One region of the Shewanella oncorhynchi genome, then DNA from elsewhere that is predicted to be linked to it. Evidence: predicted binding sites of a transcription regulator. Region 1 holds the regulator's gene; each other region holds the start of a gene.
The links. The regulator LexA, encoded in region 1, represses DNA repair genes until DNA is damaged. The targets are predictions, from matches to a motif close to TACTGTATNNNNATACAGTA.
Positions count from the first base shown of each region.

Region 2: a site for LexA is predicted at 1,727-1,746, ahead of RA178_RS08325 (DNA topoisomerase III). Genes of this name have one in related genera too.
Region 3: a site for LexA is predicted at 1,930-1,949, ahead of recN (DNA repair protein RecN). Genes of this name have one in related genera too.

Region 1 covers NZ_CP132914.1:4,836,258-4,840,665, forward strand. Annotated here, with positions in the region: gene mtr (tryptophan permease) at 1-630, opposite strand, end outside; gene plsB (glycerol-3-phosphate 1-O-acyltransferase PlsB) at 630-3,053, opposite strand; gene lexA (transcriptional repressor LexA) at 3,214-3,834, shown strand; gene RA178_RS21295 (cell division inhibitor SulA) at 3,831-4,343, shown strand.
Region 2 covers NZ_CP132914.1:1,834,753-1,839,160, forward strand. Annotated here, with positions in the region: gene RA178_RS08315 (alanine/glycine:cation symporter family protein) at 1-1,051, opposite strand, end outside; gene RA178_RS08320 (hypothetical protein) at 1,319-1,606, opposite strand; gene RA178_RS08325 (DNA topoisomerase III) at 1,759-3,858, shown strand; gene RA178_RS08330 (alpha/beta fold hydrolase) at 4,068-4,408, opposite strand, start outside.
Region 3 covers NZ_CP132914.1:1,323,828-1,328,235, reverse strand. Annotated here, with positions in the region: gene lldR (LysR family transcriptional regulator LldR) at 1-609, opposite strand, end outside; gene RA178_RS05975 (AEC family transporter) at 889-1,851, shown strand; gene recN (DNA repair protein RecN) at 1,980-3,638, shown strand; gene RA178_RS05965 (phosphatidylglycerophosphatase A family protein) at 3,792-4,286, opposite strand; gene thiL (thiamine-phosphate kinase) at 4,302-4,408, opposite strand, start outside.

The DNA of each region.
Region 1 (4,408 bases):
GTAACCAAAGCTGGCAAGACCAAAGGGTAGCGCCGCCCACAGATAAGGTGAAAAGCTATTATTACCATCGGGTTCGAGCAACTTAGTCACATCAATTTCGATCAATAAATTGCCGATCGCGAGGAAGAAGGTAATGATCATACCGCCGAGCATAATCGTGGTAATCCGATCCACGGCTTTAGTACTGATCAACACTATGCTCGCCAATACTATGGCAAACACCAGCCCTGCCACACTTTGCGGTAACTCAATTCCCATGCCCTGCAAGCTGTGATTCACAATCGAACCACCGCCGCTGATATAGGCATAGGTCAAAATATACAACACAAAAGCGATAGAAACGCCGTTCACTATCCGCCAAAACTGCCCAAGAGTTTGCTTGCTTAAGGTATCGAAGCTAGCACCTGGTTCGAAATGTAAATTGGTTTCGAGCAACAATAAGCCCGACATCAACATGCAAAACCAAATACCCAATAACATTAAAATCGAATAGCCAAACCACATACCTGCACCGACCACGGGCAGAGAAAACATCCCAGCACCTACGGTCGTGCCAGCAATAATCATGGCACCACCAAGCAAGGACTTACCTGCGGGCTTATGCTTAGCCGCATTCATATGATTTGCCATTAAACTGTGTGCTCCGCGGTGACACTCGCCACTATCGTTTGTCTCACTGACGGACGTAATAAGCTATTGGCCTGATCTCGTATGCGATTGATATTGGACTTATCTTCACTATCCGCCAGATATCCCAATTCTTTGAGCTTCACGCTCAAAGTACCGTAGAGTTTTTTATCGTAGAACTCAGGCGCGGTAATGCCATGTAAAGCCCCTAAACGCTGGGCAAGTAAATGGCTCTCAGACTCAAGTTCTGAGCGCTCCATCTTAGGTCTGTTCGCTAACAGATTGAAAATAATAGCGTAGCGTTGCAGAGTTTCACTCACTGAACTGGCTAACAACAATAATTGGCTTGAGTGCTCAGGCACGACAGCTAAAGTATCTGTCTCAACCACTAAACCTTGCCCAATCAGGAAATCCAGCACTTGCTCAACATAGGCTGGTAAGTCTTTAATTCCCATGAAGAGTTCGGCTTTCAGCAGTGGATAAAAATCGGCAACGATTGAAACCACTTGCTGGCGCAGGATCTGTTCATTATGGGTTAAACAACTCGCAATTAATGAAGGAACAATAAATAAGTGAATGATATTGTTACGATAGTAAGTCATAGACACAGCCTGACTCGCTTCGATAGACACTATTTCCCCTAAAGGATCGGCACTAACAACAAACTTGTTCAGCTCTAAACCTTGCTGCACTAAATGCTTACCATCACCTTCGGCAACAGATGTATAAGAAGTGTAAGGCACTTTTTTGAGTAGGGTCAGATACAAATCAAGCTGACGCTCCAGCAGACTACGTTCTAAGGCGTTTTGATCTGTCGCCAGTAAGACTAAGCTAGTCAAAGTCACAGAACTCGCGGCTGCGGCATCATTGATACGCGTCATCACCCGATTAGCCAGCACGTTTACCGCTGGCGTTAACCAACTTGGTTTCTGCTCGGGATCATCGGCCAACTCAGCACGCCAGTTTGGCGCACGCTCATTTAAGAAATTTTGCAGGGTAATAGGCTCGCCAAAATTCACGTAACCTTGGCCAAAATTACCTAATTTGCGAATGGCACCGAACACCTGCCACACAGATTCTTTTTTCTTTTTCTTACCGCTTAACTCTTTATGGTAAGTCGCCACTTCCATCACATGGTCATAGCCTAAATACACAGGCACAAGTGTGACAGGACGTTCAATACCGCGCAGTACGCTGTTCATCGTCATGGCGATCATGCCAGTTTTCGGCGCCAACAGACGGCCAGTACGTGAACGGCCGCCTTCGGAGAAGTATTCCACCGAATAACCTTTAGCAAACAGCTGGTCTAAATACTCACGAAATACTGCGGTGTATAGCTTGTTGCCATTAAAACTACGGCGGATAAAGAAGGCACCACCGCGACGGAACATAGGTCCCGCGGGCCAGAAATTGAGGTTAATGCCGGCAGCAATGTGCGGCGGAACCATGCCTTGATAATACAAAATATACGATAACAGCAGGTAATCCATGTGGCTGCGATGGCAAGGCACATAAACAATCTCGTGGCCATCGTGGTGTAACTGCCGAACTTGCTCGGCGCCTTTAATGTTGATCCCGCTGTAAAGCTTGTTCCACAGCCAAGTTAAAAAACGCTCGGCAATACGCACTAAACTGTCTGAGTAATCGGCAGCGATTTCATCGAGATACTCAATAGCCGTCTCGCGCGCTTGGGTCTCAGAAATCTTTTTACTAGCGGCCTCTTCTTGAATCGCTTTGCGCAGCGACTCAGATTTGAGTAACGAATGAAACAGTGCTTGGCGGTTTGGCAGCACAGGCCCTGTCATTACCTTACGTTGACGACGGAAATGCACGCGCGCAACCCGTGCTAACTTATGGGCAATCCCCATGTCGGTGCCATGTTCGTCAGCCATGTAACGCAGGGATACGGCATTCGAAAACTGCACGAAGTTATGTCGACCTAAGAACAGAATCATCAAGCACTTGCGTAGCCAAGTCGGGTTTTCCCGCTCAAATACGGCCGCCTTCATAGTGTCGTCTTCTTTCCCTGGCGTGCGACCCCAATACAAGCTCACGGGCACCAGTTGAATATCCAATTCAGGACGTTCCTTATGCACGGCTAACAAACGCATAAAGCATTCGAGGAAAGGCTCATTACCAGCACGTTCGCCAAACAGTGGCTTACGTCCTTGAAGACAGACAACCCGAGGCGCAGTCACACCATTAGCCACTAGAGGCTCATAAGGGCTTGGTAAACCTAACTTAGCCGTTATTTCGCTCAAAGCAGCTATGTCACTGAGAGATTCTGTTTTCATCACATAAACAAGGGGTCTGGAAGCATCCAGATTCAGATCGGCAAAGGGATCCTGAGGTACCACAATAGTGTGCACTAAGTGTTTTTGGATCCAACGTAATGATTTCAACCAAAGAGAGTCGTGTTTAGGCATTATTCTTATGCAATTAAGTGCGTTTACTAGCCCGATAGAATACCAGACTATAGGTAATATTCGCTAATTCTCTCCAACATAGCTAAAAAGTGGTTAATACTTGCGCTGCAAATAATACTGTATATACTAACAGTAACTGTATAGAAAAACAGGAAACACCATGAGACCTTTGACGCCACGCCAAGCTGAAATTTTAGAGCTAATTAAACGAAATATTGCCGATACTGGCATGCCACCCACTCGGGCAGAAATCGCAACCCGTTTAGGTTTTAAGAGCGCCAATGCGGCTGAAGAACACCTTAAAGCGTTGGCGAAAAAGGGCTGCATTGAGATCATGCCAGGCACATCTCGGGGCATTCGTCTACCTGCGGAAATCGAAGATTTGACTGAAACAGGTTTACCGCTCATCGGCCAAGTGGCCGCGGGTGAACCTATCCTCGCCCAAGAACATGTTGAACAGTACTACCAAGTCGACCCAAGCATGTTCCATCCCGCCGCCGATTTTTTACTGCGAGTAAAAGGCGACAGCATGAAAAATATCGGCATTCTCGAAGGTGATTTGCTGGCAGTTCATAAAGTAGAACAAGCTAGAAATGGTCAAGTGGTTGTCGCTAGAGTCGATGACGATGTCACTGTTAAACGTTTCGAAAAAAAAGGTAATGTGGTCTATCTACATGCCGAAAATGAAGATTACTCCCCGATTAAAGTGGATTTAGGCTTCCAAAGTTTAACAATTGAAGGACTCGCCGTCGGTGTGATCCGTAATGGAGATTGGCTATGAATAAACTACTTGGCAATGCCCCCCGCCATCCGGGCTTGTGGCTCGATGAAGTCCGTGATGCCGACTATGACTGGCACCATGCGCCTATCGCCTGTATGCCAACCAAGACTCAAGGTCGCCAAGAATTAATTCATCTGAGTGCACAACTCGCTCAGTTAAGCCAACAGGGCCGTTGGTTAGTGCTCATCAACCCTCCAAGTATTGGCTACAAGCAAATGCTCGCCAGCGCAGGTGTGCGTATGGATAGAGTTTTGCTGGTACATGCTAAAGATGAAGTCGAAACCCTGTGGGCGATGGAAAAAGCCCTGACAAGTGGTACGTCCAGTGCAGTCATTACTTGGACTCAATCATTGGATGCGCGGGATAATCGACGCCTACAAATCGTGGCTAAAAGTGCCAGAGCTATGGGCATAGTGCTTGAAGACGTAAACAGTCACTTACATGCAGACGTACGTATTGAGCAAGGCAATCTCTTCGGTCAGCAATCTTTTTTTAGCGCTGTACACTAAATATTCATTTAATTTTTTACCTTGAAAGCCGCCTCACCTATGAATGTGAGGCTTTTTTTTGGCAA
Region 2 (4,408 bases), 2.0 Mb from region 1:
ATCCTGGCATCATACTTTCCATTGCCGTTTGTACGTAGCCAGGTCCTGCAGCGACTCCGGCAATGCCGGTATAGAGCGCCGCACCGTCTGGGCCCTGAACATTATACAGTCCTGTAATGAGCAGCATGAAACCTGTTGCAGAGCAAACGAATAAGGTGTCGATATACACAGAAAAAGCTTGAACTAACCCTTGTTTGGCAGGATGGCTTACCGCCGCTGCAGATGAGGCATGTGGCGCTGTACCTTGACCCGCTTCGTTGGAGTAAATACCCCGCTTTACCCCCCACATGATGGCTAAGCCTAAAATGGCACCAAAACCCGCATCAAAGCCAAAGGCACTTTTGATAATTAACCATAAAATACCCGGTAGCTGGCCAATATTTAGCGCTATGATGACACAAGCCACTATGATGTAACCCAGTGCCATAAAGGGGACGACGGCACTGGCAAAGTGAGCGATACGTTTTACACCGCCAAAAATAATAAAACCAAGAAGCATAGCCAGTATGGCTGCAGTCACATTAGGATCTATGTTGAAAGCAGTTTTTAAACTTGAACCAATCGAGTTAGCTTGTACGCCCGGCAGCAGGATCCCACAAGCAAATATGGTCGCAATTGCAAATACCCATGCATACCATTTCATGCCTAAGCCTTTTTCAATATAAAAAGCAGGTCCACCGCGATACTCACCATTGATTTTTTCTTTATAGACTTGACCTAAGGTAGATTCAACGAAAGCGGAGCTGGCACCGAGAAAGGCAACCATCCACATCCAAAATAAAGCGCCAGGACCACCAAAGGTGATTGCTGTGGCGACCCCTGCAATGTTACCTGTACCGACTCGACCCGCTAATGTCATCGCGAGAGCTTGAAAAGACGACACTCCCGCATCAGTACTCTTACCATCAAACATCAGGCGGATCATTTCTGGCAGATGGCGCAGCTGTAAAAATCGAGTGCGAAGGGAGAAATAGAGCCCGACACCTAGGCAAAGAAAAATAAGTGCAGGGCTCCAAATTACACTATTGATCGCGTTGACAATCTCATTCATAGACTCCGATTCCTTTATTGTGTTGTTTTAGCAGAGTTTTTAGGTTTACGGTTATTCAACAGATGTTGAGTTAGGACATTCACTTTTGATTAAGACATTTTTTGTAAATATCCAAGATACTCAACATAACTATTTTTTAGGGAGCTTCATAGTTAAAGTGTTAAATATTTGAAACCAATGTGTTTTGAAATTGAGTTTTAGCATGGATAAATAGAGCAGAGGGGCGAGTTAACTCGAAATACGGTAGTGATTTATTATGAATGTCAGTTATCCCATTACCCAAAGTAGCATCCACACGCTGAATAAGCTGCTTAAGCTATGGCGCGTGATTTGATGGCTGAGTAATAGAGATAAACTCACAGCAATAGGAATGACGAGAATGAATCCCCATGCTAACGGCATATCGATGATTTTCATTTGTCCCAGCCAGGTACTGGTGAGCATGCTTATTGCGAGTAACATTAAGCTATGGAATATCAATAACTGATTGAATCTTAATATTAATGCTGGAGTTATTGTCATAGCCTGTCGCGCATTTATTGCAAACTGTTTCATAGTCACTCCTTAGTCATTTAGTGTATCCTATGCCTTGTTGAGAATCATTCGCAATTGAATTTACACTTAAGCTCGGTTTACTACAGAAATTTGCACTCAACTGGCGTTTGGGCTAAATTATACTGTAATTATATCCAGTGCTTGGTGTTTGTATGATTCTCTATATCGCAGAAAAACCTAGCCTAGGGCGGGCCATTGCCGATGTATTGCCTAAACCCCATAAAAAAGGCGATGGATTTATCGAAGCCGCCAATGGCGATTGTGTGTCTTGGTGTGTTGGTCACTTGCTCGAGCAAGCAGAACCTGATGCCTATAATCCCGAATTTAAGTCTTGGAAATTCGAGCATTTGCCAATAGTGCCAGACAAGTGGCAACTAAAACCTAAGGCCGCAACCCGCAGCCAACTTACAGTGCTTAAACGATTAGTCAAACAAGCCAACACCTTGGTTAATGCGGGCGATCCCGACCGTGAAGGGCAGTTACTCGTGGATGAAGTGATTGCCTATCTTGGCGTGACGGGGGACAAGCTACATCAAACCCAGCGTTTACTGATCAGTGACTTAAACCCACAAGCTGTAAAACGGGCTCTAACGCAGCTACGCAGTAATCGCGAGTTTATTCCTTTATCCACATCGGCCTTAGCCCGCAGTCGAGCCGATTGGCTCTATGGCATGAATATGACGCGTGCGTACACCATCCAAGGTAAAAAGGTCGGTTATCAAGGCGTGTTATCCGTCGGCCGAGTACAAACGCCATTGCTTGGGCTAGTGGTGCGCCGTGATGAAGAGATTGCTCACTTTCAATCTAAACCTTTTTATGAAGTACTAGCGCATTTGGCGACCGAGAAGCAAGAAACCTTCAGCGCCAAGTGGCAACCTAGCGAAGCTTGTCAGCCCTATATGGATGAAGAAGGACGAGTGTTAGCGAGAGGGTTAGCGCAAAATGTGGTGAGTCGCATCAGTGATAAACCCGCCTTAGTCACTCAATTAGTGGCTAAGGACAAGAAACAGAATCCACCATTGCCCTACAGCTTATCCGCGTTGCAAATTGATGCGGCGAAACGGTTTGGCATGAGTGCTAAGGATGTGCTCGATACCTGCCAGAGTTTGTATGAACGCCATAAACTCATTACTTACCCACGCTCCGACAGTCGTTATTTACCCGTTGAGCAACATAACCTTGCGCCTTCGGTTCTTAAGGCGATAAGTGACGGTGCTGCTGAGTTATTGCAAGGTGCTGATGCACCCGATCCCCGTCTTAAATCTAAAGCATGGGATGATAAAAAAGTGGACGCCCATCACGCAATCGTCCCCACAGAGAAGACGGCTAACTTATCTAGCTTGAGTCAGCGTGAGAGGCAGTTATATCTTCATGTTGCTCGCCAGTACTTAGCCCAGTTTTATCCGGCTTATTGTTACAGTGAAACCACAGTGCAAGTGACAATCGAGGGGGGCTTATTTAATACCAAGGCGCGTCAGGATAAATCCCTCGGCTGGAAGCAACTCTTTGCCCGCCAAGAGCCTAATGGCAGTAAGGCGAGTGGCAACAAGTCGACGGAAGAAAGCGTAGGTAAGGACGATGAGGAGAATGACGAGTTTATCGGCCAATTACCGCCTTTGAAATTGGGACAGGCTTTGCATTGTACTCTAGGCGAATTGTTGGAGAAAAATACTCAACCACCAAAGGCCTTTAACGATGCCACTTTACTCGGTGCTATGACGGGTATTAGCCGTTATGTGACCGATCCTGAGATCCGTAAAATTCTTAAAGAAACCGATGGATTAGGTACAGAGGCCACCCGTGCAGGTATTATCGAATTGCTGTTCAAACGCGGTTTTTTACAACGCTTAGGTAAATCTATTGTCTCGACAGACGTGGGGAAAGGATTGATTAACAGCTTGCCCGCGAGTGCGACTACGCCGGATATGACAGCGCTTTGGGAAGCGAGTCTGAATGGCATTTGCCATAAAGAAACCTCTTATCAAGCCTTTATGCAACCACTGCTCGGCACCTTATCCACGCTTATCCAGAATGCAGGCGCCCAACTGCCAACCGCACTTAATGGTTTACAAGGCCAAGGTTATCGTAAAACGGCAAGTAATAAATTCGGTTATCGTAAGTCGCCTTACCGCAAAGCCTCGAGCTCGGCAAAACGGGCAGGCACTGCAAGTACAGCTAAAAGCAGTGTGAAGAAGTCAGTGGCTAGTGCTGGCGCAAGGAGTCGAACACGCAAAATGGCTACAGAGGTTTAATCGTCACGAGTGCGTTGTGATTCTGTTGTAGGGGATATTCGACCTTAAGCTATAACGCTTTCATAGCACTGAATTTGGGCAAAAAAAGAGTAAACCAAAACGGTTTACTCATACGGAAATGGGTCGTTAAAGCTTGCCAAAATCACTCAATTGATGAGGAGCAGGCATATAATCTCAGCATTAACTTAATTAGCCCTTAAAGCTCATATTTATCTTAGGGTGTCGCCTCGGTTTAAGCTGATGAGCTTATCCAGTATGCGTTCTCCATCCATGCGGATGCCGTTGTGCTCATATTCTGATGTTAACCAATACTTTAGCCTGCCAACTTGTTTTGTGGTTTCTAAACTGTATTGCATCTCTACAAACATATCTTCACTGTAAATGGCTGCTGCAACAGGGACTCGGTTTTGTGCCAGTTGCTCTAGATTGTAAAGTGTTGGCCAATCTGATTTATGGGCAAGGATTTCTGCCGCGGCTTTAAGCGGCACTAAGTGACTAAATTGGTCAAACATCCATGGGTATATCATCTCACCTGTGAATAAAAACGGTT
Region 3 (4,408 bases), 1.5 Mb from region 1:
CTTTAAATGCCAATTAAACAGCGGCCAGACTTTTATCAGTTGATGGGCTTCAAGATCATCGGGATGCTCAAGTTTAGGTGCCTGAGCCAAGTATTCTGGCGTGGCAAACAGGCAATAGTCGAGCTCGCCTAAGGTACTCGACACCCAAGAAGAATCAGGCTGAGCCCCGCCAACAATCGCCACATCTATGCCTTTATCGATCAAATCGACTAACTCATTACTCTGGGAAATGTGCAAACGGATATCAGGATACAAACGGCCAAACTCATTCAATGCCTGAATAAACACAATGGAAATAATCGAAATCGGTGCGGCGATGCGCAGGGTTCCCTCGGGTTTATCACTGCCTAAACCACTTAGTTCATCAAATTGAGCAACCACACTCTGGTAGCGTTGAAAGAGCGCCAGCCCTTCCTCCGTCAATCGTAACTTGCGGGTACTGCGCATAAAGAGCTGTTTATCGAGCTTCTCTTCCAACTTCGCTAACTTGCGGCTCACAGTGGCGATGGGCATATCGAGCTCCTTCGCCGCCTGCGAAAAACTGCCCGCATTGACTAAATGCACAAAAAGATAGACAAGTTGTAGTTCAGCGCCTAAATCATCACTCATTGCATATCCTAATTTCACATATTGGGTATTGACGTTAAAACGCTAAATTCACTAAGTGATTGTGTTTTAAACATTGAATTATTCACTTATACGACCATAGCGCAATAGCCTTAGATTGAAATGGTATGTTATTTTGTGGCGAGTTTTACTGCGCTGGCGCTAGTTCTGGTTCTAAAGTGACATAAAAAAGGCAAGCGCCCACCTAAAATCATAGCGATAGTAGAAATGACGGTGGTGGCTGAGTTTATTCAAATTTAATCGTAAGGATGAGTGAGGGAAATGACCATTTTAACCCCTCTGTTTGCCGTCTTCGGGATCATGTTGCTCGGCACACTAGTGCAAAAATTAAAACTCTTGCCCGTCGATACGGACCAAGTGCTAAACCAATATGTGTACTATATTGCATTCCCCGCGATCATGCTTATCGCCCTCGCGCAGCAGCCGATTGGTGAGATTTTGCAATGGGGATTTATTGCGGGCTACAGCACGGCTATGGTGATCACTTATCTTGTCTGCCTTGGGCTCTCGCTGCTTGCTAACCCTAAACAGCATGCGGTTGCCGCTATTCGAGCCCTCAATGCCACCTTTGGTAATACCGCATTTATTGGTATTCCACTACTCATCATCCTCTTTCCGCAGCAGCAAAGCGCCTTAGTCGCCGCTGCGATTGCCAGCTTATTATACGTGCTGATGTTTGCCGTCGCCTTAGTCTCGATGGAATTGGCCACAAACACCCAAAGACAACACCACGCCTTAGTCATAATGGCGATGGCGGTCGGTAAAAACCCTATCGTTATTGGTAGCTTAATTGGTGTCGGCATTTCGGCGCTAGAGATAAAACTGCCCTCAGGGCTGGCGCTCATGATCCAGCAAATTGGCAATACCTCAAGCCCGTGCGCGCTGTTTGCCATCGGTATGGTGCTCGCCAAAGCGATGCGCTACCAGAAAGATAGCAGCGTATTTAGCCCCAAGAATTTTATCGAACTGAGCCTTATCAACCTCTTCAAGCTAGTTGTCCAACCGGCACTCGTCTACTTTATGCTTAGCCGTTTTGGTGTGAGCGGCGACTACCTGATCATGGGCGTGATCTTAAGCGCACTGCCCACTGCGGCGAGCGTGTACTTGCTCGCCCAGCGCTATAATACTCAGGCTTCTACCAGTGCTCAGGGCATTCTATTTGGCACCTTAGTTACTTTTTTTAGTTTGCCTATCTTAGAAAGCTTAGTAAGAACCCATGCATAATCAGTCAATTAAAAATATTTACTGCCGATAATGCCGATTATTTACCCAAGCCACTTTACTGTATATAAAATCAGTATATACTGTTTATCAATACAGTGGTTTGGTATGTTTTTCGACAGGAATTCACTATGCTTTGCCAACTCAGCATTAATAACTTCGCAATCGTCCGTTTTTTAGAGCTGGATTTTCGCCCCGGTATGACCAGCATCACAGGTGAAACCGGTGCGGGTAAATCGATCGCCATCGATGCGCTAGGCCTGTGCCTAGGCAATCGCGCCGATGCCAGCAGTGTTCGCCCAGGAGCCAATAAAACCGAAGTCAGCGCCCGCTTTTCCTTGGACGATATTCCACTGGCAAAACGTTGGTTAGAAGATAACGATCTTGAACTCGATGATGAGTGTATCCTACGTCGAACTATTGGTAGCGATGGCCGTTCACGCGCCTACATCAATGGTAATCCAGTGCCGCTGACGCAGCTCAAATTACTGGGTCAGTTGCTTATCGGTATTCACGGTCAACATGCGCACCATGCGATGTTGAAGAGTGAACACCAACTTACCTTGCTCGACAGTTATGCCAACCACAGATTGCTTATCGATACGGTTGCCGCCAGTTTTCAACGCTGCAAACAAATTGAGGCCGATCTAAAGCACCTCGAAGCCTCCCAACATGAACGTATTGCCCGTAAGCAATTAGTGCAATATCAAGTAGAAGAACTCGATGAGTTTGATCTTAAAGTCGATGAGTTCGATGAAATTGAGCAAGAGCACAAACGTCTGGCCAATGGCACTGAGTTGATTGATACCTGTCAGGCGAGCTTAGATATACTCACTGAAGGCGAAGAGAACAATATAGAGTCGCTGCTTAATCGAGTCGTTTCCCTCGCCGAAGATCTGCAAAGCTACGATCCTGCATTAAGCAATATCAACACTATGCTCAATGATGCCTTAATCCAAGTGCAAGAAAGTGCAGGCGAATTACAGCACTATTTGAGTAAGCTTGAACTCGATCCAACCCACTTTGCCTATTTAGAAGAACGGCTATCAAAAGCCATGCAACTGGCGCGTAAACACCATGTCAGCCCAAATAAACTAGCCGAACATCATTTGGCATTAAAGGCAGAGCTGAGCACCTTAGACAGTGACGAAAGTAAACTTGAAGAAATTCAACTACAGGTCGATGCTAGCAGAGCCGCTTACCTTAGCAACGCACAAAAACTCAGCCAAAGCCGGGCTAGATATGCCAAAGAACTCGACAAACTCGTGACTCAGTCAATCCACGAACTGAATATGCCAAAGGGTAAATTTACTATCGAAGTCAATTTCCACCCAGAGCAAATGTCAGCCAACGGCAGTGATAATATCGAATTTATGGTCACCACTAACCCTGGCCAACCTTTACAACCGATTTCGAAAGTCGCATCTGGCGGTGAACTTTCACGGATAGGCTTAGGGATCCAAGTCATTACCGCGAAGAAAGTTGCCACGCCGACATTGATTTTCGATGAGGTGGATGTCGGGATTTCCGGTCCCACCGCCGCAGTAGTAGGCCGCATGTTACGCAGCTTAGGGGAATCGACCCAAGTACTGTGCGTGACTCACTTGCCGCAAGTTGCGGGCAATGGTCATCAACACATGTTCGTCGATAAATTTAATAAGGCAGGCAGTACTGAGACCACAATGAAATCGCTCGATCGTGAGCAGCGTATCCAAGAGCTTGCAAGACTGTTAGGTGGCGATACTATCACCAGCAATACCCTAGCAAACGCAAGGGAACTGCTGCAATAGTAGTATGGATCAAATAACGAATGAGGTCGCTAAACGCTTGAATCTACACACTGTATATCACAAGCTAAGGGGCTATATCAAAAACTAAGGGTTAGTTGTTGACTATGCTAACTAACATGCCGGGTTAACTATCATGTTAGGTTAGCGATAATGTTAGCTAAAAAACCAGACTAGCCCTTGCAGACAAATAAACGAAAACACGCCCGCTAAGACATCGTCAATCATAATGCCAAAGCCACCATGAACTTTGGCATCGAGCCATCGAATAGGCCAAGGCTTGATGATGTCGAAAAAGCGAAATAGACCAAAGCCGACTAACAACCAACCCCAACCTGCTGGTGCCGCTATCATAGTGATCAGTAGCCCAACCACTTCATCCCACACAATCGCACCGTGATCGTGTACCCCCATATCTTGAGCGGCTTTACCGCAGATATAAAATCCCGCAAATGCGCTCAATAAGGTTAAGCCGATATACCAAGTGAGCGGTAATGGCGCCATCAATAAATAGAGGGGAATGGCTGCTAAGGTACCGAAAGTACCAGGCGCTTTAGCGGCGAGTCCACTACCAAAACCGAGTGCCAAAAAGTGGACAGGATTTTTTAATGACAGGCGCGTTAGCACCTGATCCTTTGACAACCATTTCATTAACATGCTCTTCGCTTAAAAGTGCTCGAAACCGTGATACGGCGGTGTAAACGGCTCACCATTGAGTTGCAACTTGAGCTTACTGCCTGCACAAATTTGTCCAACGCGAACAAACTTTGCTC